One region of the Bacillus sp. NPDC094077 genome, then DNA from elsewhere that is predicted to be linked to it. Evidence: predicted binding sites of a transcription regulator. Region 1 holds the regulator's gene; each other region holds the start of a gene.
What was found. The regulator Rex, encoded in region 1, represses fermentation and respiration genes when NADH is low (regulators of the CRP and FNR family bind a similar motif). The targets are predictions, from matches to a motif close to TTGTGAAATATTTCACAA.
Positions count from the first base shown of each region.

Region 1 (8,219 bases):
AAAGTAGAAATATATTGGTTTGTTAATACAGAACTATAGATAATATTAGGTATGTAAAACGCATAAAATATTGCCGCAGTTCTCGCACTGTATTCATTAAACATCGTTTTACCCATAAAATAAATAATTACAGCAGTGCCTACACTCCAAAAAATATTAAATAACTTCAATATAAATAGATGATTACCAAAAACTTTTATTAATATAGCCTCATAATATGTGAACCCCAATTGATAGGTCCAACTCATATAGTATTCATCTGAAATAAATGCAAAATTACCATTTACAGCTTGTTGAGCACTTTCATACATTACAGAAAAATCCGAGATAGGTACCGTTTTTTCAAAAATAATCCATAACAGCCTAATTGCAAAAGCCGCAACTATGAGAGTAATCAAAAATTGATTAACTGTTAAAAAACGATTTACTAAAAATGATATTATTCCGAGCACAAAAACAGTTGCTAATATCTCCAGAATTAACACAGAGACCGAGGAATAGGTAGCCCTTTCTATTTGAAATGAATTATAAAATGTAATGACAAACATCAACAAACCACATACTACTAATATTTTCGAAAAAATGTTTTTACCAAAATTCCCTTTAATCTGCATAATATACCTCACTAATTAGGCTATCACTATCTTCTTTCATTATCCCAACTAAAAAACAAGAAAAATCCCTTTTGACTGTATCATAAATGTTTAAAAAATTATATATTCAATTGGAATTATATTGTAAATACCAACAATAAGAGAGTCTTGAATATTTGCCTCCTTTGTCTTCCTAAACTTGCGACCTTCCAAAAACTCTTGATACACACACTTTAACAATACAAAAAGACTACCTCCTCTCATCAAGGAAGTAGCCTTCTTCTAATTAACTATTTATACATTGCACAGCTTCACAGAGTGATGCTTATTACATCATTCCGCCCATACCGCCCATGCCCATGCCGCCCATGTCAGGCATTGCTGGTGCATTTGGCTCTGGTTTGTCAGCTACTACAGCTTCAGTTGTTAAGAACATAGCTGCAACAGATGCTGCGTTTTGAAGTGCAGAACGAGTTACTTTAGCTGGATCTACGATACCAGTTTCAAGCATGTTAACCCACTCACCAGTAGCTGCGTTGAAACCAACGCCTACTTTTTCGCCTTTTAGACGCTCTACAACTACAGATCCTTCTAGACCAGCGTTGATTGCGATTTGACGAACTGGCTCTTCTAGTGCACGAAGTACGATGTTGATACCTGTTGCTTCGTCGCCTTCAGCTACGATAGAAGCTACTTTCGTGTATACGTTCATAAGTGAAGTACCACCACCTGCAACGATACCTTCTTCTACTGCTGCACGAGTTGAGTTAAGTGCATCTTCAATGCGAAGTTTGCGCTCTTTTAACTCAGTTTCAGTTGCTGCACCTACTTTAATTACCGCTACGCCACCTGCAAGTTTTGCAAGACGCTCTTGTAATTTTTCACGATCGAATTCAGAAGTTGTTTCTTCTAATTGCGCACGGATTTGACCGATGCGAGCTTCGATTTGTTTTGTATTTCCAATACCTTCAACTACAGTTGTGTTTTCTTTCGTTACGACAACTTTACCAGCGCGTCCTAAAGATTCAACTGTAGCAGATTTTAAGTCACGTCCTAATTCTTCGGTGATTACCTCGCCACCAGTTAAGATTGCGATATCTTCTAGCATCGCTTTACGACGGTCACCAAATCCAGGAGCTTTAACAGCTACTACATTGAATGTACCACGAAGTTTGTTCACTACTAATGTAGCTAACGCTTCGCCTTCTACATCTTCAGCAATGATAAGAAGTGGTTTACCTTGTTGTACCACTTGCTCTAATACTGGTAAGATTTCTTGGATGTTAGAAATCTTTTTGTCAGTAATTAAGATGTATGGGTTATCAAGAACTGCTTCCATTTTGTCAGAATCAGTAATCATGTAAGGAGATGCATATCCACGATCAAATTGCATACCTTCTACTACATCTAATTCTGTTGTGAATCCTTTAGATTCTTCTAAAGTAATAACGCCGTCGTTGCCAACGCGCTCCATTGCTTCAGCGATTAATTGACCTACTTCTTCGTCAGCAGCAGAAATAGCAGCTACTTGTGCGATTGAAGATTTACCTTCGATTGGTTTAGAAATCGTTTTTAGTTCTTCAATTGCAGCAGTAACAGCTTTTTCGATACCTTTACGAAGACCCATTGGGTTAGCACCAGCTGTTACGTTTTTAAGACCTTCACGAATCATAGCTTGTGCTAATACAGTTGCAGTTGTTGTTCCGTCACCAGCTACATCGTTTGTTTTGCTAGCAACTTCTGCTACTAATTTCGCACCCATGTTTTCGAATGCATCTTCTAATTCGATTTCTTTTGCAATCGTTACACCATCATTTGTAATAAGTGGTGAACCGAATTTTTTCTCAAGTACAACGTTACGACCTTTTGGTCCAAGCGTTACTTTTACTGCATTTGCAAGAGTGTCGACACCGCGAAGCATCGAACGACGTGCTTCTTCACTAAATTTAATATCTTTTGCCATAATAATTGACCCCCTTGGATTTTTTAAGATTTATATAATTAACCGATAACTGCTAAAATGTCACTTTCACGTAAAATCAAGTAGTCTGCACCTTCGTATTTCACTTCAGTACCTGCATATTTTGAGAAGATGATAAGATCACCTGCTGCTACCTCTAAAGCAACACGCTCACCATTTTCAAGCACTCGACCAGTACCTACTGCAACAACTTTACCCTCTTGTGGTTTTTCTTTTGCAGTGTCTGGTAATACAATACCACTTGCTGTTTTTTCTTCTGCTTGAACAAGCTCAATTACAACGCGATCACCTAATGGCTTTAGCATGAACAATAACCTCCTCATTTTGTTATGTAAATTTTATTTATTAGCACTCAAGTCATCCGAGTGCTAACACACTTATAATAATAAATAATCTCAATTTCTTTTGCAAGTAAAAAAATCATAATTTTTTCGCAAATCACTATATAAACTTTTCTATATAGAATACTACCCGTACTATATGAATCGTTGTTTCCACTACTCGTATGTTACAATATGAAAGACACCCTAAGTTGTTTTCGCTAAACGCACAACTTTTTCCTGTCTACTACTTTAATTTCAAATACGGATTTACAAAAAAATCATAATTCGAATGAAAGTTTATATCATAGGTAGCATATTTACATGTTATCCTACCTTATCTCATACACTAGAGTTAGAAAGGATGGTTAAACCATTTGAAGAAACAATATTGGTGGATTATCGTTACATACATTTTAATGCAGTTATCTGGAATTGTCGGATTACCACTTCTCCTAAAAACAGGACTCTATGATAATAGAGGATTGACCCTTGAGGAAAAAGGACAAATCATAACTGGACATTGGGCTATCATTAGCTTCTTTATTGCATTATGCGTCGTACTTTGGTTACTTAGAACAGATATTCGTGAAAGGCATTTAGATACAATGCGCTCTACTGTTCCAGCTACAATTGGATGGATTTTCATCGGGTTCTTCTTAGCATTTTTCTCACAAAGTATTGCTGGTATGATTGAGATGTATTTACTAGGTATTAAACCTGGATCTGAAAATACAGCAAGGCTTATGGACATCGCAAGAACAACACCTTGGTTCCTTATTGTTGTATCTATTATAGGGCCAATTTTAGAAGAAATCGTATTTAGAAAAATTTTATTTGGTACACTTTATAAGAAGTTTAACTTCTTTATTGCTGCTATCATTAGTTCCCTTGTATTTGCGGCGATTCATTTTGATTTTACTCACTTATTGGTATACACTGCTATGGGGCTCGTATTCGCCTTTTTATATGTAAAAACGAAACGTATTATCGTTCCAATTGCAGCTCATGTTGCGATGAATACATTCGTTGCAGTCGCTCAAATTGCAGTAAGCAATGAGCAAATTCAAGAAATGATTAAAGAAGCTGAAAAAATGCAAGGCTTTATCGGAGGATTTTTTGTATGAGAAACTCACCATTGTTCATGGCTGCATTGTACTTCCTTCTTGGATGTATCTTTACACGCTTCGCCATTACGAACGTGACAGATACAATCTGGAATGTGTGGACAATACTATTTGCAGTTATGGCAACAATTGATTTTAATTTGGCACTTCGCCTTATATTAGTTAAATTCACAAAGAAAAAACAATAATAAAACGCAGAGGTCGCTTCCTCTGCGTTTTATTGTGGATAATTTTTCAAAAAGTAAACAAGCGTTTGTAACTCTACAGCCAAATCAATATGATGGATTCTAATATTCTCTGATACATTTAATCGTGCTGGTGTGAAGTTTAAAATACCGTGCACATTTGTTTCTGCCAACCTATCAGCTACAGCTTGTGCTACTGTAGCGGGTACTGTTAATATTGCCACTTGTATATCATTTGATAATCTTTCTTCTAATTCATCTAAATGATATACAGGAATACCTCCGATTTCTGTTCCAACTTTCTCTTCATTAACATCAAACGCCATTTCAATTTTTGTATTATTGTTTTTCGTGAAATTATAATGTAAGAAAGCGGTCCCTAAATTACCTACTCCAATAAGTGCTACACGTGTTATATCATCTTGATCAAGTGTTTCACGGAAAAATGATAATAAATAATTTACGTTATATCCATATCCCTTTTTCCCTAACGCTCCAAAATACGAAAAATCTCTTCGTATTGTTGCGGAATCTACTTTTACCGCTTCACTCAATTCGGCTGATGAAACACGTTGCTTACCAGAAAGAGATAAGTTTTGGATAAATCGATAGTATAGAGGCAATCGTTTAGCAGTGGCTTGTGGAATCTTTTGCTGATCCATATAACCTCTCCTCTCTTTCTATCTTTATTCATATGCTTTAATCAAATACAGAAGTTTAGCACTCATTAAATTCCTTGTATAATAAAGAGAAGAAGTATTCTCTCTGTATTTTAAACTATACACTATTTTTAGTATGATTGAGAAATATAAACATGGCAAAGTTAAGAAATTATTTGAGGTGAAAACATTGATTTTATTACAAGTGAATGGACTTTCGAAATTATACGGTGCAGAAACAATTCTTGCAAACATAAAATTGGAAGTTCAAACGAAAGATCGTATCGCATTAGTTGGACGAAATGGAGCTGGAAAATCTACATTATTAAAAATTATCGCTGGTGAGCTATCTCATGATGGTGGTGAAATTATAAAGCCGAAAGATGTCTCAATAGGGTATTTAGCTCAAAATACTGGGCTAGAAACAACTTTAACAATTTGGGATGAAATGTTAACAGTCTTTACACACCTACAGCAAATGGAGACAAAACTTCGAAGGCTAGAGCAAGAGATGGGAAAGGAAGAAAACTTTTCAAATGCAGCTACATACGAAAAGTTATTAGCTGATTATGATCAATTACAATTAGACTATAAAGATCAAGGTGGTTATCAGTACGAAGCAGATATCCGCTCGATCTTAAGCGGTCTTGGCTTCCCTGTGGAGACGCACCAAACGACAATCTCTACTTTAAGCGGTGGACAAAAAACACGATTAGCTCTTGGTAAATTATTATTAACGAAACCAGACTTACTTATTTTGGACGAGCCTACAAACCATTTAGACATCGAAACACTCACATGGCTTGAGCAATACTTACAAGGTTATCCTGGTGCAATTTTAATCGTTTCCCATGACCGTTATTTCTTAGACAAACTCGTTACACAAGTATACGAAATTTCGAATAAAGAAAGCAGACGATTTGTTGGTAACTACAGTAAATACTTAGACTTAAAATCAGCACTATACGAGCAAGAAATGAAGCGTTACGAAAAACAACAAGATGAAATCGCTAAACTTGAGGAATTCGTTCAAAAGAATATAGCTCGTGCATCTACAACCAAACGTGCTCAAAGTCGCCGTAAACAATTAGACAGAATGGAATTATTAACGAGACCATTAGGTGATTCTAAGTCAGCATCCTTCCACTTCGATATCGAAAAACAAAGTGGAAATGATGTTTTACAAGTAAAAGATGCAACGATTGGCTATGATGCGGAACCTATTATTGAGCATGTAAATATGCGCTTAACTCGCGGAGATAGTGTTGCCTTAGTTGGACCTAACGGAATTGGAAAATCCACACTATTAAAATCCATTGTGAATAAGTTACAGCTATTACACGGAGATGTTGCTTTCGGATCAAATGTATCTGTTGGTTATTATGATCAAGAACAAGCCAACTTAACATCTTCTAAGCGAGTTTTAAATGAACTATGGGACGAATACCCATTGCAACCTGAAAAAGAAATCCGCACTATACTCGGTAACTTTTTATTCACAGGGGATGATGTACTAAAACCAGTATCTTCTCTTAGTGGTGGACAAAAAGCTCGATTAGCTCTCGCAAAACTTATGATGCAAAAATCAAATTTATTAATTCTCGATGAGCCTACGAACCATCTTGATTTAAATAGTAAAGAAATTTTGGAGAATGCTTTAATTGATTATCCAGGGACTCTTCTATTCGTCTCACATGACCGCTACTTTATTAATCGCGTAACAACGACTGTTGTTGAGTTATCAGCAGAAGGTGCACAGGAATATTTAGGGGATTACGATTACTACGTTGAAAAGAAAAACGAGATGATTGAGCGTGCAGAGCTAGAGCAAGAAGATGAAGCCCCTGCTCAAAAAGTAATTGCACAAGAGAAATTAAATTACCTAGAAGAAAAAGAGCGCAAAAAGTTAGAGCGTCAACGCACTCGAAAAATTGAAGAATTAGAACAAAATATCGTAGAATTAGAAGAGGAAATTGCTACGTTAGAAGATCAGCTTTGCTTACCAGAAATATATGCAGATTATGAAAAGGCTAGTGAAATTACAACTAAAAAGCAAACACTACAAGAACAACTTGAAGCTTGTATGGCAGAGTGGGAAGAACTGCATTTATAAGAGAATTTAAACAAGGAGGATGTCTCATAAGTCGAGATTTTTGACTAGATGACATCCTTTTTATTTTCTATTTTAGAATCCGTTCCATAGTGCATGAAATTATATCGACGATTCGACAAAAAACATCGATTTACTGACAAAGATTGATAATAGTAACAATCTATATAATAAGAGAAGGATGCTTTAAAAGGTTTTTTGGGATATCTTCTTGTTTTTTATTTCCCAAAAAAGAATAACGTTAAAGGTCAGACTTCATCTGTATTATCCACAAGTTTATACACATATCCACCTTTATAATATAAACCTCAAAATAACTTTTCCACATTATCCACACTTTTTTAAAAAGTTATTAACATTTCATATACACAATAAAACCCATATTATCAACAGATAATATGGGTTTTATCCACAAGCTGTGGTTAATTTTGTGTATAACTACGCTTCAATATCTAATCCTGGATTTGCATTTAAAGCTAATGTCGCACGTTTTCCTTGTTCGTATGCAATTGTACCTGCAGCTGCAATCATTGCTGCATTGTCTGTGCATAACGATAATGGCGGGATAATTAACTCTATATTTTCTTTTGGTGCAAACTCTTCTTCTAAACGTGCACGCAGCCCTTTATTAGCAGCTACTCCACCTGCAAGAAGCACTTGTTTAACATTATAAGCTTCGGCAGCACGAGAAGCTTTCGTTACAAGTACATCAATTACACTCGCTTGGAAACTTGCTGCTAAATCTTCCGGTGCTATTTCTATACCGCGCTGTTTTGCATTATGCACAGTGTTGATAACTGCTGATTTTAATCCACTAAAGCTGAAATCATATGAATCCGGTTCTAGCCACGCACGAGGTAAATCAATTGTCGGCTCCCCTTCATGCGCAAGACGATCAATATGAGGACCACCTGGATAAGGCATTGATAATGTACGGGCTACTTTATCATAAGCCTCACCTGCAGCATCATCACGTGTTTCACCAATTACTTCAAATGAACCATGTTCTTTCATATAAACAAGCTCTGTATGTCCACCAGATACAACTAGTGATAATAGCGGGAACTGCATCTCTTTTACTAAACGGTTTGCATAAATGTGACCAGCAATATGATGAACACCAATTAAAGGAATATCATGAGCAAATGCCACAGCTTTTGCCGCATTTACCCCGATTAAAAGTGCTCCAACTAAGCCAGGGCCTTCTGTTACAGCAATTGCATCAATATCATCAAAAGTGATGT
Region 1 is NZ_JBNNUF010000030.1:2,077-10,295, reverse strand. It holds gene ACQKNR_RS28175 (glycosyltransferase family 39 protein) at 1-614, opposite strand, end outside; gene groL (chaperonin GroEL) at 922-2,556, opposite strand; gene groES (co-chaperone GroES) at 2,595-2,879, opposite strand; gene ACQKNR_RS28160 (CPBP family intramembrane glutamic endopeptidase) at 3,272-4,021, shown strand; gene ACQKNR_RS28155 (YdiK family protein) at 4,018-4,209, shown strand; gene ACQKNR_RS28150 (redox-sensing transcriptional repressor Rex) at 4,239-4,868, opposite strand; gene ACQKNR_RS28145 (ABC-F family ATP-binding cassette domain-containing protein) at 5,056-6,978, shown strand; gene tsaD (tRNA (adenosine(37)-N6)-threonylcarbamoyltransferase complex transferase subunit TsaD) at 7,414-8,219, opposite strand, start outside.

Region 2 (8,219 bases), on a different contig from region 1:
TACAAGCCAAATTAAAAGGAGCTTATATTGTAAGACTTTCCTATGATTAAAATTCAAACTGAAATTTCAAAGTAGATAATCATATTTTCAAAAAATATATTATGATAATTTTCGCAGACTTGAATTAAACTTTTAGAAATACTAACCTATCGGTGAGCAGAAGAAAATTCTGTAAAAAGAAAGGAGAATGCTTTATGGTGACCAATTTACAAAAGGAGTTTTTTTAACGATTAAAAATTCCCGCAAAAGAAATAGCATTTGATGATTTAGGTGAAATCCTCTTAAAAATGGGAATGATTCTCCCCTATGAAAATCTTGATATTATGACTGGTACTATTAAAAATATCTCAAAAAATAACTTAGTAGAAAAGTTACTTATTCAAAAAAGAGGCGGTCTTTGTTATGAATTAAATTCCTTATTGTATTACTTTTTAATTGATTGTGGGTTTCAAGTATACAAAGTAGCCGGTACGGTTTACGATAATAAATGGAAACCCGATGATGGTCATGTCATTATCATATTAAGTCATGATAATACAGATTATATTGTAGACTCAGGTTTTTCATCTCATCTCCCTTTGCATCCAGTTCCTTTTAACGGAGAAGTCATATCTTCTCAAACGGGAGAATATCGAATTCGCAAACGAAATACCCGAAAAGGTACACATATTTTAGAGATGAGAAAAGGGGCTAACGGAGAATCTACAAGTTTCTTGCAATCTGAACCTTCAAATGAATGGAAAGTAGGCTATGCTTTCACTGTAAATCCAATAGATGAGAAAAAAGTGAATAACATTCAAAAAGTGATTGTAGAGCATAACGAATCTCCTTTTAATAAAGGAGCTATCACTTGTAAATTAACTGATTACGGTCACATATCATTAACGAAAAAAAATTTACAGAAACCTTTAAAGGCACAAAAAATAAACGACCAATAGACTCTAAAGAATATGCTCGCATTCTTCGTGAATCTTTTGGAATAACTCAAGAGAAATATGTAGGAAAAACACTCGAAAGAGGCTAGTCAACCAGAAGTATTTCATAATAAAGCAGATTCTATATATAGAATCTGCTTTATTTTATAATTTTTTATAACGTAATTCCTTTTCAGTGTTAATCTTTTAACAGACTAATATTATAAAGCATTTCTTTTTGTACCATGTATTACTTAAATTTCAATTATATACTCATCATCATATTTATCGTATTGTAGCCCTACCCCTATCTTTGATTCCGTAACGTGATCCCTTAAAAATGGTGCGGCTTCCATTTTGCTAGCTGCAATTTCAATTCCATATTTTTTCGTTAAATGAGCTAACTCTATTAAAAACCACTCTCTTCGCAATGTAACTGGAATATCAAATGTTCGTCTTTTCATATATAATAGCACCTCTTTTATTTTCATAGTTTAAAAAAACATCACTGGATGCACACTTATTAAAACTACCTTTTATCAATCTCAGTCAATGAAACATTATAGTATATGCATGTCCATTTTAAACGTGCTATTCCAAAAATAACGTTTAAATTTACATAATTATATTATGCAGTAGTAGAAAGGGAAAGCATGTCCCTGCCCTTTCTACTATAGAGATTTAAATTAAGAACATCTTGGTACACCTAAAGCTAAGAATAAACCTGCTACTCCTGCTGTAATTGGTACTTTTAACGTAATAACATCGTCTACTTTCGTTACTAAAAAGTAAGCATTACCTTCTTGTAATATACAAGTTACCAACAATTGAAATTCCATTCCAATCTCCTCCTTTCAATCGATATACTATAATTTATGAAATCTCTTTCAAAAAGTAATAGGAGATATATCTATTTTTCCTTATATACAAATTAATATTTTTATATCTATTAAAAATATTAATTTTCTAAATTTATATAAAACGTGTGATATCCAATAAATTCCTATATAATCAATAGAGAAAATCTTACAAATGGAGGTATCGAAATGACGATTTTGAGTAATATTGGTGCAGCTTTATTTTTAATTGCTATTATTCTTTTAATTCTATTCATCATCTCATTTTTCAAGAAAAATGGTAAAGCAATAAAATATGGTCGTCCTGCCGTTATTCTTTTTATGATTTCAATTGTATTAGCAATGACCGGTACAACAAAATCTGAACACCCAGTCATCGAATTTTTTGCTGTTTTAAGTTTCGTTTTATTTATTTTCTTCCTCGTACTTGCAATATTATCTGTAATTAAAAAGACAGGTGTAGCAAAAAAACAATTTATTATTACAGCTGTTTTATTTGTCCTTTTTGCTGTACTATCAGGTATTTCAAGCCCTTCTTCTGAACAAACGACAGCATCTAGTAAAAAGATTGCATCTAACAATGAAGAACAAAAAGATAACGAAAGGAAAAAAGAACTAGAAAAGAAAGAAGCGGACGAAAAAACTCATAAGCAAGAAGATGAGAAACGCCAAGCTGATGAACTAGCTCATAAACAACAGGAAGAACAAAAACGTCAGGCTGATGAACTAGCTCATAAACAACAGGAGGAACAAAAACGTCAGGCTGATGAACTAGCTCGTAAACAACAAGAAGAACAGAAGCATCAAGCCGATGAACTAGCTCGTAAACAGCAAGAAGATGAAAAACGCCAGGCTGATGAACTAGCTCGCAAACAACAAGAGGAACAAAAACGCCAAGCTGATGAACTAGCTCGTAAACAACAAGAAGAGCAACAAAAAGCACAGCAAACTCAAACACAACCAGCTGCTGGAAATACTAGTAATGTATCCTACGCAAATTGTGCCGCAGTTAGAGCTGCCGGGAAAGCTCCTCTATATAAAGGGCAACCAGGTTATAGCTCTAAACTTGATCGCGATGGTGATGGAGTTGCATGCGAATAATAGCAATATAAAAAAGAAGCTTCTACTAAGCTTCTTTTTTATTACCGTAAAATATTGCGACTAATTACTCTTCCTCTTGCTTTAATAATATTCATTTTATTATTCCCCAAAATGACACATAATAAGTGATTTCAATCACCACATTGATTTGAATTTATTGCTATTCTTGATTTAGTTATTACATTTAAACTTTATGGAGGCATTCATATGGAACATACATTTACTGAAACTTCTATTGTCGGTGAAATTGTTACACAATTCCCAAAAGCTAGTGACCTTTTTAAATCATATAGAATAGACTTTTGTTGTGGTGGTAATAGACCACTTATTGATGCAATTCATGAAAGAAATTTATTAGCATCAGAGGTAATTACAGAGTTAAATACGCTTTATCATACAACGAAACTATTAAACGAATCTGAAATTGATTGGAAAAATGCTTCTTATCGTGAGTTAATTGATTACGTTATAAATAAGCATCATCGCTATTTAAATGAAGAGTTACCACAATTAAGTCCATATGTAACGAAAGTTTTACGCGTTCATGGGGCACGTCAGCCTCATTTAGCTCAAATTCATAAACTATTTCATGAATTAAAGATTGAATTAGAACAACATTTAATTAAAGAAGAAACGGAAGATTTCCCATTAATTTTAGAATTTGAACAAAATCCAACTGAAGAAAACTATGCAAAGTTACGTAAAGTGGTAGATGAATTGGAAAATGAACATAACCACGCAGGCAATATTATGAAAGAACTTCGTAAAGTGACAAATGACTTTACTCCTCCAGAAGGGGCTTGCGGCACTTATCGACTTGTTTACCAGCGCCTTGAAGCTATAGAGTCCGATTTATTTGAGCATATACATTTAGAAAATAACATTTTATTTCCGCGTGCAATTACGAAAGGATAAATAAAGTGAAACTTTAATCAGTGGGGTTTTGTCCATCCCCCACTGATTATTAGCCCACACCAATCGGGCATTAACGGGCAGGACATGAGTATAAATGCTTATGTCCTGCTTTTTCATTGAATGAAAAATATTCACACTTCCCCATCTCACCTATCTACTCATATAAATAAATTTCCCTTTCACTAATCTCTTCACACAAATCCGAATTTTAACAATTTGTGAACCATTATAAAAATGTGATAAATATCACATCTCCCCCTTTTTTGATTTTCTATAATAGAAATATAATCCTTTGCTCAACATTTCACATAAAAAGGGGAAATGAAAATGAAAAAACGTTTAGTTATGATCGGAAATGGTATGGCTGGAATACGCTGTATGGAAGAAATATTAAAACATGATAGTGATTCATATGAGATTACTATTTTTGGAGATGAACCGCATCCAAACTATAATCGCATTATGCTCTCTCATGTTCTACAAGGTAAAACAAATGTGCAAGATATCATTATGAATGAATATAGTTGGTACGAAGAAAACGAAATAACATTATATACAAACGAGAGAGTTCAAAGTATTAACCGAGAAGAAAAAGTCATTGTCACAGAAAAAAATCGTACTCTTACATATGACAAACTTATTATCGCAACAGGTTCTAGTGCTTTTATTTTGCCTGTTGAAGGTTCCACCCTCCCTGGTGTAACAGGATTTCGAACAATTGAAGATACACAATTTATGATAAATACTGCTAAAGAAAAGGAAAAGTCCGTTGTCATTGGTGGTGGATTACTTGGTTTAGAAGCTGCACGAGGTCTTATTGACTTAGGAATGGACGTACATGTTGTTCATTTAATGCCGAGCTTAATGGAGCAACAGTTAGATGCTAAAGCAGCCTCTCTCCTTCGTGAAGATTTAGAAGCGCAAGGCATGAAATTTCTAATGGAAAAGAAAACTGTAAAGATTCTTGGTACAGACCATGTTGAGGGCATTCAATTTGAAGATGGTGAAGTTGTAGATTGTGATTTAATCGTAATGGCTGTCGGAATACGTCCGAATACTCAAATAGCAAAAGATGCTGGTTTAATTGTAAATCGCGGTATTGTAGTCAATGACTATATGCTAACAAATGATGAGTCCATTTATGCAGTTGGAGAATGTGCGGAACATGATGGTATCGCATATGGACTTGTTGCCCCACTTTATGAACAAGGTGCAATATTAGCAAAACATATAACGAATTTACAAACTGATGGATATACGGGCAGTATCGTTGGTACACAATTAAAAGTAGCAGGTTGTGATTTATTCTCTGCTGGCCAAATTTATGAAGATGATCAAACAAAAGCAATATCAATCTTTGATGAATGTAAACGTTCCTATAAAAAAGTATTGATTCGTGACAATAAGGTCGTTGGTATCGTTTTATACGGTGATACTGCTGATGGTACACGCCTCTTTAGCATGTTAAAGAAAGAAGAAGATATACAAGAATATACAGCCGCTTCCCTTCTTCACAAAGCTGGTGAAGAAAGTGCACTTAACGTTGCTACTATGAGTGCTGATGACACTGTTTGTGGATGTAATGGTGTTACGAAAGGCACAATCGTTCATGCCATTTTAGAACAAGAATTAACTACTTTTGAAGAAGTAAAAGGATGCACGAAAGCCGCAGGATCTTGTGGTAAATGTCGTCCACTTGTTGAACAAATTTTATCTCATACACTTGGAGATGCTTTTGATGCCTCAGCGCAATCTGCTGGTATGTGTGGATGTACAACTTTATCACGTGATGAAGTCGTAGCGGCAATTCATGAGAAAGGTTTAAAATCTCCAAAAGAAGTACGAAATGTACTCGGTTTTGCACATGAAGACGGCTGTTCGAAATGTCGTCCTGCTTTAAACTACTATTTACGTATGGCGATTCCAGAAGAATATGCAGATGATAAATCATCCCGTTTCGTTAATGAAAGAATGAATGGTAACATCCAGCATGATGGTACATTTTCTGTTATTCCACGCATGTACGGAGGCGTTACAACAGCAGATGATTTAATGAAAATTGCGGAAATTGTGAAAAAGTATGATGTTCCTCTCGTGAAAATTACAGGTGCGAGCCGAATTGGCTTATATGGTGTTAAGAAACAAGATTTACCAAACGTATGGGCTGACTTAAATATGACTTCTGGATATGCGTATTCAAAATCCCTTCGTAATGTAAAATCATGTGTTGGCTCTCGCTTCTGTCGTTTTGGTACGAAAGATTCATTAGGACTTGGTATGCTCCTGGAACAATCATTAGAAATGGTAGATACACCTCATAAAATGAAGATGGGTGTAACGGGTTGTCCACGTAACTGTGCGGAAGTACTTACGAAAGATTTTGGCGTTGTTTGTGTCGAAAATGGATATCAACTGTTTATAGGCGGAAATGGTGGTACGGAAGTACGTGAAGCTGATTTTGTAATGATTGTCCCTACTGAAGACGATGTTCTTCGCATCGCTAGAGCTTACATGCAATATTATCGTGAAACTGGGATTTATGGAGAACGCACTGCCTACTGGACAGAACGATTAGGCTTCAACCACATAAAAGAAATACTACAAGATACAAGTATGGTCACTATGTTAAATGAACGTTTCCAAACAGCTCGTAGCACATATACAGAAGCATGGGGACAAGCACTAGAAACGAAGTCATTAAAAGCGATGTATGAAGTAGAAACTGTAAAATAAGGAGCGTGCACTATATGTTACACACGAAAGAAAAAATAAAAATTATGCGTGCAGAAGATCTTCCTTTTCAAATTGGTAAAGAAGTGCAAATGAAAGGTATGTCTATCGCCCTATTTCGTCTCTCAAATGGCGATATTCGAGCTGTAGAAAATCGTTGCCCTCATAAAAATGGACCATTAGCAGAAGGAATTGTATCTGGTGAATTCGTCTTTTGTCCACTGTATGATTGGAAAATCTCATTACTAACAGGTGAAGTTCAAAAACCTGATGACGGTTGTATTCAAACGTACGAAGTAGAAGTTATTGACGGAGATATTTATATATACATGTAATTTACAAAAGGAAGCCTCCCCTGGCTTCCTTTTAAATAAAAATAGACGAGGTGCGAATATGAACGGATATGTATATTTAGTTGGTGCAGGACCAGGTGATGAAGGGCTTATTACAAAAAAAGCGATAGATTGCTTAAAGCGTGCAGATATTGTCTTATATGACCGTCTATTGAACCCTAACTTTTTGAGCTATACAAAGCCAACTTGTGAACTTATTTATTGCGGAAAAATGCCGAAAAATCATACTATGCGACAAGAAATAATTAATGCAAACCTCCTTCAATTTGCGAAAGATGGGAAAATCGTTGTCCGCTTAAAAGGCGGAGATCCATCTATTTTTGGCCGTGTTGGTGAAGAAGCAGAAACTTTAGCAGAAGCGAGCATTCCATATGAAATTGTACCAGGTATTACATCTAGCATCGCCGCTAGTAGCTATGCAGGTATCCCCCTCACTCACCGTAACTACAGTAATAGCGTCACTTTACTAACTGGACATGCAAAAGGTCCTTTAACCGATCATGGAAAATATAATTCATCCCACAATAGCGACACAATCGCCTACTACATGGGTATAAAAAACTTACCTACCATTTGTGAAAACTTACTACAAGCAGGAAAAAAAGAAGATACGCCAGTAGCAGTCATTGAGTGGGGTACAACTGGAAAGCAGCGTGTTGTCACAGGGACACTAGCAACCATTGTTCATAACGTCAAAACCGAAAATATTTCTAATCCTTCAATGACGATTGTTGGTGATGTCGTTTCTTTACGTAACCAAATCGCTTGGAAAGAACATAAACCATTGCACGGCAAGAAAGTTTTATTTGCATCTGCAACAAATAAAGAAAGTTCAATAAAACAAATGTTACAAGAATCCGGTGCAGAAACATATCAAATTCCAACTTTCAAAAAAGAAAAATACACATTAACATCAGAACAAATCAATGAAATTTTCAGCGTTGATCGCCTTGTGTTTTGTTCAGCTGAAAGTGTAGAAATCTTGATGCAGTCATGTAGTAAGCATCATAAAGATATTCGTTCCTTACAGGCAGAACTACAGCATATGAACGGTGCAACTCAAGAAAAATTGATGCAATACGGACTATTAAGTAAACAAGCAACGTTCTCTTCCGATACAACTGTTTATGTAGGACGGAATATTAATCGAATTGCTTTCATTCAAGAAAAAATTGGTACTGGGTCTTATACAATGACTCATGAGTATACAATTGATCATCGCTTCGATGAAATTCATTCCCGTATACTTTCTGAATTCTCATGGGATAGCGTTGTATTTGAAGGACGTGCTTCAATTGATACGTTTCTATCAGAAGTAAAACGCCTTGGCTTCATAGATATTCTTACTC
Region 2 is NZ_JBNNUF010000012.1:23,321-31,539, reverse strand. It holds partial or broken gene ACQKNR_RS22930 (arylamine N-acetyltransferase family protein) at 237-1,024, shown strand; gene ACQKNR_RS22925 (hypothetical protein) at 1,169-1,378, opposite strand; gene exsG (exosporium protein ExsG) at 1,601-1,753, opposite strand; gene ACQKNR_RS22915 (excalibur calcium-binding domain-containing protein) at 1,961-2,872, shown strand; gene ric (iron-sulfur cluster repair di-iron protein) at 3,080-3,787, shown strand; gene nirB (NADPH-nitrite reductase large subunit) at 4,115-6,520, shown strand; gene nirD (nitrite reductase small subunit NirD) at 6,535-6,852, shown strand; gene ACQKNR_RS22895 (uroporphyrin-III C-methyltransferase) at 6,911-8,219, shown strand, end outside.
Region 2: the regulator Rex is predicted to act here: its motif matches at 4,022-4,039, upstream of nirB (NADPH-nitrite reductase large subunit).

Region 3 (8,219 bases), on a different contig from region 1:
CTGGTAAACCAATACTTGTAAACCATCCTGCAATATTGTCAATTCCCGATTGGAATTTTGTTAAACCGTGCATAAAGAATGTTACCCCTAACACGATACGAATAATTAAGTTACCGATATGTTGATTCATTTCTTTCTCTCCTTTATAGTTTTCTTATACAAAACTTTTATTTACATTACAAAACATACACTAAATTTTTTTATTCGTCAATCCATTTTTATTGGGAAAAAATATATTTTTTTTGCTATGATACAAATAGCTGTTTACAAAAAGGAGCTTGATTTTTATGAACATTGGTTCTGCAATACGTGAAATTCGTCAACGTAGAGGCATAACAATTGCACAAATTTGTGAGGGAACAGGTCTTTCTAAAGGTTTTATGAGTCAAGTTGAAAATAATAAAACTTCGCCTTCTATCTCAACTTTAGAAACGATCTCTAATTTTTTAAGCGTTCCCCTTCCCTATTTATTGTTAGAACAAAGAGATCGTTTAAAAATTGTTAAAAAAGAAGAACGTAAATACAGTGTGTATGGAAAAGATGAACAAAGAATTGAGCATGTTGCGGAGCAAGGTGGCCTTCGCCTATCTCTAGTAGAAATTCCTACCGGGTTTCCGAAAGAAAACTCACCAAATGCTCATGAAGGGGAAGAATGTCACCTTGTATTACGCGGAAAACTTGAAGTGCAGCATGGCGAAGATATTGCGATTGTAGAAGAAGGTGATTCCTTCTCCTGGAATGCATGTGTTCCTCATATTGTTCGTAATATAGGGGAAGAAACTGCATTATTGCTTATCTCTAGTCATGCGGAAAATCGAAAACGTGTTTACTAAATGGCAAAAAAAGAAGCCTGATTTACAGGCTTCTTTTTTATCCCCTTATAATTCCATAACTTGTCCCAACTAGCACAGTCTTTTCATGTTGATTGCGATAAACTGACTCGATTGAAACTTTTTTATATCCTTCCATCTGCTCAATATTTGTTAATGTTAATTCACAAGTAATCGTATCTCCTGTAAAGACTGGCCTAATAAACTCACTTACTAATTCTCTCGCTATGTAATGTAACTCTTCGCCTACTTTCGTTCCAATGCTAGCAGTCAATAAACCATGGACCATTAATCTTCCATTTTCATCATATTCCATATGATGCCTACCTTTATCTCCTGTAATATTCGCAAATTCAAAAACTTCTTCCTCAGTAAATCTTCTTTCATATTTAAATACATCCCCAACTTTTATACTCATTTTTATCCCCCTAATAATAAACTGAATTTTCTTTCATTTTATCATAAAATGAGCCTTAATTCATTTTCTATTATGAAAATAAAATCAGGATTACTTCACTATAATTTTTCTATACTTTTCGCTCATTTATCGATGACCATCCCTTTTTGCTACTTGGTATCCATAGTACGCACATGTACCATTTCTCGATAACTCTCTAACTTCAAACCCACAACTTCTATAAAAATCAAAATTGTTCGCAGATGTATGCGCAAACCAATCACCGTGGGGAAGTTTTTGCAAACAAAGAGCTACAAGTTTTTTACCTAATCCCTTTCCCCTATATTCACACTTCACAACTAAATTCAATATGTTCGCGACCATAATTTGATCAGAAATAACTCTAACCATAGCAATCATCTCTTCTTCATCCCAAATTGTGAAAGCCCATGTTGAATTTTCAAATGCTATTGCAAATTTTTCAATTTGCCAAGAAGGGATATTATCATTGCTCCAACCAGCATCTTCAAACAAAGTTTTAATTGCATATGCTGGTACTCCGTTCGTTCCCTCACGAATAATAAATCCATTATGATAAATATACATTTAATCCCCCCTTTTATTTTTATATACCATTCTTCAAAAGATGCAATTTACCTTTTAAAAAAGTAATTTTTTCATCCAACTCGCTTAATTGAATAGACAAGAACATCCATTCCATGAAAGGAAGTTGTTTTCTCGTAAGTAAGTCCTGTTTTTCTAGCAACAAATATTGATGCCGGATGATTCGGGTTAATGAGAGAAATTAATTTATTCATTTGTAATGCTTGGAAACCATAGTCCCGAAATGCCGCCGCTGCTTCTTTCGCATACCCTTTCCCCCAATACTGAGGAAGTAACCAATATCCAATTTCAATTTCCTCTTTTCCATCTACCTTCTGCCTTACTAGCCCCGCATGGCCAATTCGTATTCCTGTTTCCTTTTCAATCATTACAAATAAACCAAGGCCATTTTTATAACTAGGAAGCACCCACTCCTCCAAGCTTTTTTTACATTGCATATATGTTTTTAACGTTCCATTTCCAATATAGCGCATTACCTTCTCGTTTCCCCATAACGAAGCGTAGAACTGTAAATCATCCATTGTATATTTGCGAAATTGTAAGCGATCTGTATGGAACATTTTTAAACTCCTTCCTACCATTTTGTTCTTTATTACACGATCATATTTTGTATGTATAATAAGTGTTACTCTCTATTATAAATGAACCAACACAAAAATATAGAATATTCAATTTTTATAAACATAAAAAAGCAGTAGACAACTATTATCTACTGCATCCATATCATAACTAGCAAAAAGAAAACTACAATTGAGGGGGGTGTAGGATTTTCAAATATACTAGATACTTATCCCGTTCTAACGGGCGGTAAACTTTCCAAATTGTTTTAAAGTGAAAAGTTTACCGCACATAAGAACTTTTTTCTGTTTTGGTTGCAGATGCTTTTTCGGTTCCCTTTGCATTGCAACCTATCAATAAGAAAAAAATAGACAAAATCGCTGTGAATAGCGTAATAGATTTTTTCATTCTTTCACTTATAATTGATAATGATAATCATTAACTACTACTCCACTCTAATCGATAAAGCTTATCGCTGTCAATATAAAACACATACATTTTTTACAAAAAGTAAAAAGCGCTACAAAAAGATTCGTTCTTTTCGTAGCGCTCTATTTAACCATATTACTCACATTTATTTTCCTCTAACTGATCACGCATCACTTTCACACGCTGAAAGAAAAAGAATGATAAACTTAAAAATATAACGATGCTCCCCATCATAACAAAAAATTGTATCGTTTCTTTTGCTCCATTCGGAATCAATAAGCCAACCATTAACAATGTACTTACAGCGAGAAGGATTTGTCCAAACCGAGTATAATCTTCTATTTTCCCTTGTAATTCTTTCATTATATTCTCACTCCTCCATTTCACTGTATCATATTCTATTAAACTGAAAGACAAGTAAATAGAGCCATTCTGGGAGATGTTTTCCAAAAGAAAAAGAGCCGCTTCATTGCGACTCTTTCATATCTATTACACACCTTTATATGCTTCCATATAAATTTCTTTCAATTCCGAAATGAGCGGTAATTTTGGATTAGCTGTTGTGCATTGATCTTCAAAAGCTCTTTCCGCTAATACTCCAACAACCTCTTCAAATTGCTCTTTATCAACTCCTTGTCCTGCAATACTCATATTGATATTCAAGCTTTTTCCAAGCTCAATAATTGCTTGGACAAGTGATTCCACCCCTTCTGCTGTTGAACTTGCTGGAAGCCCGAGCATTCTCGCAATATGTGCATAGCGTTCATCTGCTACAAAATGCTCATATTTTGGGAACAACGCATGTTTTCTTGGCTTAATAGCGTTATATCGAACTACATGCGGCATAAGAATTGCATTTGCGCGTCCGTGCGGAATATGGAATTCTGGTCCAATTTTATGTGCTAAACTGTGATTAATACCGAGGAAAGCATTTGCAAATGCCATCCCTGCGATTGCGGAAGCATTATGCATTTTTTCTCGCGCTTCTTCATCATTTCCATCTTTATATGCCCTCGGTAAATATTTAAATACAAGGTCAATTGCTTTTAATGCTAATCCATCTGTATAGTCATTTGACATAACAGACACATACGCCTCAATCGCATGCGTTAATACGTCCATGCCAGTATCTGCTGTTACATGAGGCGGTACTGTCATTACAAATTGCGGATCAACAATTGCTACATCTGGTGTTAATTCATAATCCGCAAGCGGATATTTTATATTATTTTTCTTATCTGTAATAACCGCAAATGGTGTCACTTCTGATCCTGTCCCTGATGTTGTTGGAATTGCAACAAATTGTGCTTTATTTCCTAAGTTCGGATATTTACATGTACGTTTTCTTATATCTAAAAACTTCTGTTTAATTCCATAAAATGTTGTTTCTGGGTGCTCATAGAAAAGCCACATTCCTTTTGCTGCATCCATAGCTGAACCACCACCAAGCGCGATAATTACATCAGGCTTAAAGCTTTTCATCATATCCGCACCTTTAAATACAGTTTCATCTGATGGATCTGGCTCAACCTCAAAGAAAACTTCAACTTTCACATCATTGGCATGTTTACGTAAATAGTGTGTAACTGTATCGACATAGCCGTGCTCAACCATGCCTGGATCCGTTACAATAAATGCACGTGAAATGTTAGGCATGTTTGCTAAATATGCTGTAGCATGTTTTTCAAAATAAATTTTCGGTGGTAATTTGAACCACTGCATATTCTTTTTTCTATTTGCCAGCCTTTTTATATTTAATAAATGAGTCGCTGTTACGTTTTGTGAAACTGAGTTTTTCCCGTAAGAACCACAGCCAAGCGTAAGTGATGGAATAAATCCATTATATATATCCCCTATTCCACCTTGTGATGAAGGTGCATTTACAATGAGACGACAAGCCTTCATACGTAAACCAAATTGCTTTTGCACTTCTTTGTTTGTAGAATGAATGACCGCTGAATGTCCTAGACCACCAAGGTTCAACATTTCTTCGCAATATGCAAATCCTTCTTCTAATGAATTTGCTTTTACACAAGCTAATACTGGGCTCAGTTTCTCACGAGATAACGGATATGCTGCTCCAATACCTTGAATTTCAGCTACAAGCATTTTTGTATGTTCAGGAACAGTAATCCCAACCAGTTCCGCAATATACTGTGCGGATTTTCCTACAATATCACTATTTACCGCACATGTATTTTCATTAATAACAAGCTTTTCTAATTTTCTTCTCTCTTCCTCTGTTACGAAATAACAATTGTTTGCAGTCATTTCTATTTTAACATCATCATAGATTTCCTTATCGATAATGATTGCTTGTTCCGATGCACAAATCATACCGTTATCAAATGTTTTCGATAAAATTAAATCATTAACAGCTCGTTTTACATGTGCCGATTTCTCTATATAACACGGTACATTACCGGGCCCTACACCTAGTGCTGGTTTCCCAGTTGAGTACGCTGATTTCACCATCCCTGCTCCTCCAGTTGCTAGAACAAGTGCAACACCCTCATGGTTCATTAATTGTTTCGTTGCTTCGACAGACGGTTTTTCAATCCATTGAATACAGTGTTTTGGTGCACCAGCTTTCACTGCTGCATCATATACTGTTTTCGCCGCTGCGACGGAGCAGTTTTGTGCAGAAGGGTGGAATGCAAAAATAATTGGATTTCTTGTTTTTATTGCAATTAACGCTTTAAACATTGTTGTCGACGTTGGATTCGTTACTGGCGTTACCCCTGCTACTACACCAACTGGTTCCGCAATTTCTATTATTTCTTCATGAGGATCTTCATGAATAATTCCTACCGTTTTATCTTTCTTTATACTATGCCAAATATATTCAGTAGCAAATATATTTTTTATGCATTTGTCTTCATATACACCACGGCCCGTTTCTTCAACAGCCAATTTCGCAAGCGGCATATGTTGATCAACACCTGCTAGTGCCATTTCATGAACAATGTTGTCAATTTGCTCTTGTGTAAAACCTTCTAATGCTTTTAAAGCTTTTTGACCGTTATTCACTAACGTATCAATCATTTCTTTTACTTCCTGCATTTCATTTACAACTTTCTCTTTGACTACCATGTAAATTTCCTCCTATTCTACTATTACGGCCCTTATTTGCCCCTATAGGTCACAATAAGTCCCGAATAGTGTAAAAAAATAGAGCTGCCTTCCTACATGAATCCCATTGTTTGTGAAACATTTCACAAGTTTATTCGTGAGTAACATTTCATGAATTCAATATACACGAAATCATTTTATTTGTGTATGTCTATTTTGTGAAACATTTCACAAAATATATAATAAAAATGCACTGCTATATATGAGCAGTGCATTTTTATTATGCTAGTGCCTGTGCTAAATCTTCAATTAAATCTTCACCATCTTCAATACCGACAGAAATACGAATTAATGTATCTGTAATTCCTAATTCTTTGCGGCGATCTGCTGGAATTGATGCATGTGTCATTTGAGATGGGATAGAAATTAAACTTTCTACTGCTCCTAAACTTTCAGCAAGCGTAAAATATTGTAATTTCTCAAGTACATTATTTAGCGTTTCTTCACTATCTACATCAAATGAGATAATGGCACCAAATCCGTTCGCTTGTTCTGTTGCTAATTCGTGATTTTGATGTGATGCAAGACCTGGATAATATACTTTATTTACTTTTGGGTGATTATTTAAAAACTCAGCAATTGCACGTGAATTCGTTTCATGTTCTTCCATACGAATTCCTAAAGTTTTTAACCCACGAAGTAGTAAGAAGCTATCTTGTGGACCAAGAATACCTCCTGTTGAGTTTTGTACAAAGTGAAGGTCTTCTGCTAGTTGCGGGCTATTTACAACTACTAGGCCTGCAACTACGTCACTATGACCTCCTAAATATTTCGTTGCACTATGAAGTACAATGTCTGCTCCTAAAGAAATCGGCGACTGCCAATATGGCGTCATGAATGTGTTATCTATAATTGTTAATAAATCTTTCTCTTTAGCAAGAGTAGATATTTTCTTAATATCAGTAATTTTTAGTAATGGATTCGTTGGTGTTTCCACATAGATCGCTTTCGTATTTGGACGAATTGCTTCTACAACTTCCTCTAGGTTTGTTGTATCTACAAATGTATGCTCAATACCGAAGCGGTTTAACACTTTCGTAATAACACGGTACGTTCCGCCATAAACATCATCTGTTAAAATAACGTGGTCACCTTTTGAGAACAACATAATTGTTGCTGTAATAGCAGCCATTCCAGAACCAAATGCAAATCCAGCATGACCGTTTTCTAATACGGCAATCATTTCTTCTAAAGCTGCACGTGTTGGGTTGCCTGTACGTGAATATTCATATCCTTGATGCTTACCAACTGCTTCTTGTTTATACGTACTTGTTTGATAAATCGGTACGTTTACAGATCCAGTTGAAGGTTCTCCTATGCGAATACCATGAATTAACTTTGTCTTTGCTCTCATTTTTTATTCCCATCCTTTGTATATGTCTTTACTTAAATAGCGCTCACTACTATCAGGAAAAATCGTTACAATATTTGTACCTGGTGTTGCTTTTTCTGCCTCCAGTAAGCTGGCATGAAATGCTGCTCCTGAAGAGCTCCCAACGAGAAGGCCTTCTTTTTGCGCTAATTCTTTTACTCGTAAAAATGCATTTCGATCAGAAATCGTATGAATTTCATCAAAATAAGATGTTTTCAAAAATGGCGGAATGAATTCAAGACCAATTCCTTCTGTTTCATGTGAACCAGCTTTACCACCATTTAAAATAGATCCTTCTGGTTCTACAATAACTGTTTTAATATCTATATTTTTTTCTTTCAAATAAGATGCAGTTCCCATAAATGTACCGCCGGTTCCCGCTCCAGCAACAAATATGTTAATCTCTCCATTCAATGCATCCCACAGTTCAGGACCTAGTGTTTTGAAATAAGCACGCGGGTTTGCTTCATTCGCAAACTGACTTGGAGAGTATGAATTCGGTATTTCATTTACTAACTCTTTTGCTTTTGCAATTGCTCCGGTCATTCCTTGCTCAGTCGGTGTATGCACGACTGTTGCACCTAATGCTTTCATTAATTCTTGTTTTTCAATACTAAACTTCTCTGGTACACAAACAATAACACGTAAATCATGTTCTAACGCTGCAAGTGCCAGTCCAATACCAGTATTTCCAGCAGTCGGTTCAATAATTGTTCCGCCCTGGGTAACAAGCCCTTTTTCTAGCGCATCTTCGATTAATTCTCTTCCTAAACGATCCTTAACGCTTCCACCTGGGTTATAAAATTCAAGCTTCGCAAATAAACGGACCCCTTCTGGAAGTGAAAACCGAGTAATTTCTACAATTGGTGTATGACCA
Region 3 is NZ_JBNNUF010000001.1:854,988-863,206, forward strand. It holds gene ACQKNR_RS04475 (DoxX family protein) at 1-130, opposite strand, end outside; gene ACQKNR_RS04480 (helix-turn-helix domain-containing protein) at 288-833, shown strand; gene ACQKNR_RS04485 (MaoC/PaaZ C-terminal domain-containing protein) at 871-1,248, opposite strand; gene ACQKNR_RS04490 (GNAT family N-acetyltransferase) at 1,375-1,833, opposite strand; gene ACQKNR_RS04495 (GNAT family N-acetyltransferase) at 1,905-2,432, opposite strand; partial or broken gene ACQKNR_RS04500 (ABC transporter substrate-binding protein) at 2,704-2,817, opposite strand; gene ACQKNR_RS04505 (YrhC family protein) at 2,974-3,201, opposite strand; gene adhE (bifunctional acetaldehyde-CoA/alcohol dehydrogenase) at 3,328-5,931, opposite strand; gene ACQKNR_RS04515 (bifunctional cystathionine gamma-lyase/homocysteine desulfhydrase) at 6,191-7,324, opposite strand; gene ACQKNR_RS04520 (O-acetylserine dependent cystathionine beta-synthase) at 7,328-8,219, opposite strand, start outside.
Region 3: the regulator Rex is predicted to act here: its motif matches at 6,127-6,144, upstream of adhE (bifunctional acetaldehyde-CoA/alcohol dehydrogenase).